2 linked regions of the Acidicapsa ligni genome follow. The protein of the gene in region 1 interacts with the protein of each later gene in a pairwise test. Links are inferred from orthologs where the notes say so. Each region holds a gene or a part of one and is shown in the gene's direction. Other genes may lie near its edges.

The links.
Region 2: the proteins of secG (region 1) and secA interact in binary tests that used the Escherichia coli proteins (3 or more experiments, as listed by UniProt). The link is inferred for Acidicapsa ligni from one-to-one orthologs.

Annotation. Positions count from the first base shown.
Region 1 is NZ_JAGSYG010000007.1:244,284-247,323, forward strand. The notes cover bases 61-2,779. They hold secG (preprotein translocase subunit SecG), read left to right. Parts: upstream 61-1,120; coding sequence 1,121-1,438; downstream 1,439-2,779. Other genes in these bases: OHL19_RS20675 (mechanosensitive ion channel family protein), read left to right, coding at 61-840; OHL19_RS20690 (MBL fold metallo-hydrolase), read left to right, coding at 1,531-2,169; OHL19_RS20695 (M28 family metallopeptidase), read right to left, coding at 2,302-2,779. Outside these bases: more of OHL19_RS20675, read left to right, coding at 1-60; more of OHL19_RS20695, read right to left, coding at 2,780-3,040. UniProt on the Escherichia coli protein: Subunit of the protein translocation channel SecYEG. Overexpression of some hybrid proteins has been thought to jam the protein secretion apparatus resulting in cell death; while this may be true it also results in FtsH-mediated degradation of SecY.
Region 2 is NZ_JAGSYG010000003.1:723,972-727,804, reverse strand. The notes cover bases 1-3,512. They hold secA (preprotein translocase subunit SecA), read left to right. Parts: upstream 1-330; coding sequence 331-3,312; downstream 3,313-3,512. Other genes in these bases: OHL19_RS13290 (class IV adenylate cyclase), read right to left, coding at 3,450-3,512; OHL19_RS13300 (hypothetical protein), read left to right, coding at 1-143. Also shown: more of OHL19_RS13290, read right to left, coding at 3,513-3,833. UniProt on the Escherichia coli protein: Required for protein export, interacts with the SecYEG preprotein conducting channel.

The DNA of each region.
Region 1 (3,040 bases):
CAGCTACAGCACCGCATCGTCCTCCATCTCATCCTGCAATCCATCGCAATGATTGCCTTCATCCTCATCTGCGTCACGCTCTTCACCAGCATCATCCACCGCTGGATGGAGCGTCCCGGCCTCGATCCGCGCCGCACGCAGACCCTCCGCACCATCTTCCAGCTCAGCGTGCAGATCCTCGGCATCGTGATGATCATGTTCGTTGTCTTCGGCGTGCCCAAACAGGTTTCCACCGTCATCGGCCTGGCCACCGCCGGCCTCACCGTTGCCCTGCAGGACTTCATCATCGCCTTCCTCGGCTGGTTCGTTCTCATGGGCAAAAACGGCATCCGCCTCGGCGACTCAGTAGAGATCAACGGAGTCACCGGCGAAGTCATCGAACTCGGCCTCTTCCGCACCGCAATCCTCGAAACCGGCAACTCCACCGAAGAAGGTCACCCCACCGGCCGCCGCGTCGCCATCCTGAATAAGTTCGCCGTCAATGGTCAGTACTTCAACTTCTCCACCGCCAGCCAGTGGATGTGGGATGAAATTTCCGTCAACGTCCCCGAATCCGAAAACAGCTACACCATAATTGAGCAGATTCACAAAGCCATTCTCAAAGAAACGGATCAGGACGCCCACAAAGCCGAGCAGGAATGGAAACGCTCTTCACGCTTGAACGGCCTAACCCAGTTCGGAGGCAGCGCCCAGGTCAATCTCCGCCCAGCGTCTCCCGGAATCAACGTGCTTGTCCGCTACGTAACCCGGGCTGCGGATCGCTTCGACCGTCGCAACCTCCTCTATCAAACCGTGATCGATGTCCTCCACAAACAGGCAGGAATCGTCCCGGCAAAATAGCAGCAAATCAAACTTGAACGTAATAATCCGTAATAATCCACAACAATCTCTGATTCAACACAACTCGGATGGCTGTCGTGTTCCCATGACCCTTCCACCTTTGATATACTTCGATAGTTGTCCTAAAGCGGAAGTGGCGAAATTGGCAGACGCACAAGCTTGAGGTGCTTGCGCCGCAAGGTGTGGGGGTTCAAGTCCCCCCTTCCGCACCAAAATTCTCCCGTCCTGAGCGCGGCCGCAAGGCAAGTCAGTCGACGAGATTCAGGAAAGCAGTCAACACATGCAATTTTTGCTGTATGCAACTATCGTTCTTCACGTGATCGTATGCCTCTTCCTCATCGGCGTCGTTCTGCTTCAGCAAGGTAAGAGCGCAGACCTCGCCGGCACCTTCGGCGGACAAGGTTCACAAACCGCCTTCGGTCCTCGTGCAGCAGCTAACTTGCTCACCAAGATGACCAGCTGGGCCGCCGCGCTCTTCATGATCACCTCGATTTCGTTGACCATCCTTTATCTCCGCTCTAACGGTTCCAGCTCCTCAGTGTTTTCCGGAATGAAGGGCACAGCCCCAGTCTCTGCCCCAGCCAAGCCCGGCAAATAATTCGGATCAGATTTCAGCAGCAAACGAGGCGGACCTATTAGGTCCGCCTCAATCTTTTTCCCCCACAAAATCCCCTCGACTAAACTAAACCTATGACCGTCGCCCCAATCATCGAAACCTTCCCCGTAGGCCCACTCCAATGCAACTGCACCATCCTGGGCGACCCTGCAACCGGCGAAGCCATCGTCATCGATCCCGGCGACGACATCACCCGCATCCATCGCCGCCTGACCGGCCAGAACCTCAAGCTCAAACAAATCTTGATCACCCACGCCCACATCGACCACATCGGCGGAGCACTCAAGCTCAAACGCCTCACCGGAGCACCCATCCTCCTCAATGAAAACGACATCCCTCTCTTGCAGATGATGGAAGTTCAGGCCGGTTGGATAGGCATCGACACCCCGGAAACCGAGTCCCCCGACGCCAGCCTCAAGGACGGCCTCAAAGTCGGCTTGGACGCCTATCCAGCCCAGGTCATTCACACCCCCGGCCACACCCAGGGCAGCGTCTGCCTGCACTTCGCTCCACTCAATTTGCTCGTCGCAGGCGATACCCTGTTCGCCCGCAGCATAGGCCGCACCGACCTGCCCGGCGGCAACGGTCGTCAGATCATCGACTCTATCAAAACTCGCCTGCTGGTTTTGCCAGAAGAGACCAAAGTCCTCCCAGGCCACGGCCCTGCCACCACCATAGGCCAGGAAAAGAACCGCAACCCATTCCTCATATAAACAGAAAACAGGCCAACCGGCGACCATGGAACATCTCTGCTTCAGAGACGCTGCTTCAGAAACATCGAATTGCCTCTGAAGCAGTACCCTCAAAAATCAGCCTGAACATCCTCAATCTGAATCTCGCAATATCTACTTCCTGCCCAGGTTCCCACCCAGATTCCCGCCCGAGTTCTCAGGTCTGGATGCCCCAGCCGGCACCAGCGACTCCAACTTCTCCGTAGCCGCCTTGATCACCGCACTCTCATTCCCCAACACCTTACCCACCGAAACAGTAGCCCCCTCGGCAACAGCCCACTTGCGCTGCTCAATCGCCTCACGAACCGCCGGCAGCGTCTTCACGCCATACCCCGTATAGGCCCCGGGAGCATAAATCTGGTGCTTGAACCAGGAGCGCCCCGGCAGCCCAGCCGGATCGAAGAACGCCCGCTCCGTCTGTATCAACAACTGGTTCACGGCATCGATCCCAGCTCCATCCAGCGCTGCCCCTCCATTCGCCTCAGCAGCCTTCACGGCCTCTTCGTACTCCCGCGCCGTGGACGTCAAGACCGTCGCGCCATTCTCCAGCGGCGCAAAATTCAGAAATGGCGGCATCTCTTCTTTCTTGGGAGCAGCAAGCGGATTTTTCGGATCGTTCGTCGCCTCAAAGACTCCCTCGGCGATCTCCCTGTTCTTTTCCGCAATCTCATCCTGCTCGCTCTTCAGCAGGCTCTTCACTTCATCCACATACGTACCAATGGTTTCCGCAGTATTGTTAAAGTTATACGGAATCAATTGCGCATCTGCCATTCGCATCACGGCACTTCCCGCCGTCTGAGCCAGCGCTCGCCCATATACAAAATCTGTATCGGCGAAATGCGTATACCAGTAA
Region 2 (3,833 bases), on another replicon or contig:
ATTCGCTTCAATCTGCGCCGGTGATGCTGTCGGTTCTGGCATCTGCGCCTGAGGTTTGCTCAGGGCCTGCTTTGGTTGCATCCTGCAGGCCGTTGTCCCCATCCCTGGGGATTTTCGAGCATAGCGGAAGCCCGGCTCCTTAGTTTTCCAATGGACCGGTTCTCGTTCGGACGCGGGTTACGCGCACGATTCCAGCTCAATCCATTCGATTCAATGGCCTTATTTTGTGCCGTCGATGGAGGAATGCTTTATCGTTGTGCTCTGCCCGGAGACCTGTATCGACGCTGCGCAATCGTGCGGCATTTAAACTGAGAGATGGAGAGTTCTGCCGTGTTCGGTAATGTGCTAACAAAAGTTTTTGGTACCAGCAACGATCGCGCAGTGAAGCGCCTGTTGCCCAGAGTTGCTGCTATCCAGTCGTTTGAATCACAGATTGCTCCGCTTTCCGATGAGCAATTGCGCGGCCGGACTCTCGAGTTTCGCGCTCGGATTGCGGCACGTATTGAAGGCCTGACAGATCCTGACGCCATCAAGGCTGCAGAAGACGCGGCACTTGACGAGCTGTTGCCCGAGGCTTTCGCTGTGGTTCGCGAAGCAGGTAAACGTGCTGTCAAAATGCGTCACTTCGATGTGCAGATGATTGGTGGCATGGTGCTGCACCAGGGCAAGATCGCCGAGATGCGTACCGGTGAAGGAAAGACACTTGTCGCCACGCTGGCCTGCTATCTGAACGCGCTCGCGGGGCATGGCGTACATGTGGTCACGGTCAACGATTACCTGGCTAAGCGTGATGCCGAGTGGATGGGCAAGATCTATGAGTTCCTCGGGCTCACCGTCGGCGTGATCGTGCATGATCTTGATGACAGCCAGCGTCGCGATGCGTATGCGGCCGATATCACCTATGGCACCAACAATGAGTTTGGCTTCGATTACCTGCGCGACAACATGAAGTTCGAGCTCAAGGACTGTGTACAGCGTGGCCAGTATTACGCCATCGTGGACGAAGTCGATTCTATTCTCATCGATGAGTCTCGTACGCCGTTGATCATCTCCGGACCAACGGATCAGACTACGGACAAATATGCGCGAGTGCGCAAGATTATTCCGCAGCTTGAGTTGGGAGAAGAGACAGATCCGGGCCAGGGAGAAGCCAAGATTTTCACCGGCGATTATGTCGTGGATGAAAAGCAGCGGTCCATCGGCGTGACGGATGAGGGCTGGTTCAAGATTGAAGAACTGCTTGGCATCGGAAACATTGCCGACCCGGAAAACTGGGATCTGAAGCATTATGTCGAGACGGGTATCAAGGCGCATTCGCTGTATAAACGCGATGTGGATTACGTCGTCAAAGAAGGCGAAGTTATCATCGTGGATACCTTCACAGGCCGCCTGATGCCAGGTCGTCGCTGGTCCGATGGACTGCATCAATCCGTCGAAGCGAAGGAAGGCGTGAGCATCCGCAAGGAAGATCAGACGCTGGCGACGATCACCTTCCAGAACTACTTCCGCTTGTACAAAAAACTCTCCGGCATGACAGGAACAGCGGAGACTGAGGCTGCCGAGTTCGACAAGATTTATAAGCTCGACATCACGGTTATTCCAACCAACAAGCCGATGCTGCGTGAGGATAGTTCCGATGTGGTCTATCGGACAATCAAGGAAAAATACAAAGCTGTGGCGGATGACATCGCCACGGTGCATGAGACGGGGCAGCCGGTGCTCGTTGGCACCACATCGATTGAAAAGAGCGAGTTGCTTTCGCAAACATTGCAGCGCAAAGGCGTGAAGCATGTCGTGTTGAATGCGAAGTTCCACGAGCGCGAAGCGGAGATTGTTGCGCAGGCTGGCCGGTTGGGTATGGTTACGATTGCCACCAACATGGCGGGTCGTGGTACGGATATTCTGCTGGGCGGCAATGCCGAGTTCATGACGCGCCAGGAGTTGGTGAAGAATGGCCTTGCACGCGTCATTAGCGGTGCAGAGGGCGCGATCAATCCTATGGCTCCTGCAGGCTTCCTGCGTTTCTATTACCAGGGCCAGGAGTTTGAAACGCCTGAACCGCAGTGGAACGAGTATTACCAGAATCATGCAGAAGGCGTGCAGCGGGATCACGATGCCGTTATCTCCGCGGGCGGCCTGTTCATTCTTGGCACGGAGCGCCATGAGTCACGGCGCATCGATAACCAGTTGCGTGGCCGCGCAGGTCGTCAGGGCGATCCGGGTGCGTCAAGATTTTATCTGTCGCTTGAAGATGACTTGATGCGCATCTTCGCCAAGGCGTGGGTGAGTACACTGCTTGAACGTCTCGGCATGGAAGAAGGCGTACCTATTGAGTCGCGCATGATTTCCAAGCGTATTGAAGGCGCACAGAAAGCGGTTGAATCGCAGAACTTCGAGTCGCGCAAACATCTGCTTGAGTATGACGATGTGATGAACAAGCAGCGCGAGGCGGTGTATGGTTTACGCCGTCAGCTGCTACTTGCAGTCGAGCAGCGTGAGCTGATTCTTGAGGATTATCTCTCGAATATTTTGAGCACCATGCTTGATCAGTTTGCGCCTGAAGACAAACATCCCGATCAATGGGATATCAAGGGTCTCAAGGGCAAGCTTATCGAACAGTTTGGCTTCGATCTGAATAATCAGGGACTCGATCCACTTGAACTGACGCGCCATGAACTCGGCGAGGGAATCTTCAACAAGCTGAAGGCAGAGTACGAAACGAAGGAAGAGATTCTCGGCGCAGAGGCGATGCGATATCACGAACGCATGGTGATGTTGTCCGTGTTGGATGGCCTTTGGAAGGACCATCTACTTGCGATGGATCATCTCAAGGAGGGAATCGGTTTGCGCGGCTATGCGCAACTGGATCCGCTGGTGGAGTATAAGCGCGAGTCGTTCGATATGTTCGAGGCGATGATGGTGAAGTTCCAGGAGGATACGGTCCGGTATCTGTTCCGCATGCAGATTGTGGGACCCGATGGTCAGCCGGTGACGCAGGTTCCCAAGGTGGACAGGGAAGTCCCTGCGGCTCCGCCGGTCGAGAGCGCTGCGCAGTTGCCTTCCCGGGAGACGGCGAAGGAGCTGCCGCGTGAAGTATCGATTCCGACACGCGCGCCATCGACAACGATCGATGCGCTGGAGAAGGAGTTCGAGCGCAGAAAGCATCGGGAGCTGGAGGCTGCGCGCTTTGCAGGCGCTGCGGCGAGCAGTGAACCGACACAGCGAAACGCTGGGAGCAAGGTTGGGCGGAATGATCTTTGCCCATGTGGATCAGGGAAGAAGTTCAAGAAGTGTCATGGAGTGGAAGCTTAGAGACCATTCCTGGTAGTTCGATGGCGTGAGAGCGTGGCTGGATATGGAGGGTAGAACGACTTCTGATGCGAGTCTACTCCATGCTGGCCGCGCTTCTTATTTGCTCCTGTTTGCAATGAAAAAGCAAATACGGAAAGCTAACTGACGATTTCGCCCACTGCAGAAAAGGTGAGGTTTTCCGCAGTGCTGCCAGTGCGTTCGCGCCACTGATCAAAGAGCCGCCCATAGCTAAGAGTCATGCGCTCTTCCTGTGCGATGCCGAGTTGGGCGGCGATGCGGTCGATCCAGTCGGGTGTGCCTTCGAGCTCGGCAAAGTTGCCGACGGGTGTTTCATCTACAACGCAATGACCTTCGTCATCGGCCCATTCGGTGCGCCATTTTTCATAACGAAAGACCGGCATTAGGCCAATGGATTGGAAGACTACGGCGAGCGATTCGCCATCGGAAACTTCGGTCTCTGTTTCCACGCGATGCTTGTGGCGATCTTCGCCTACACCTGAGTCAGGAATGCGTTTGTGCGT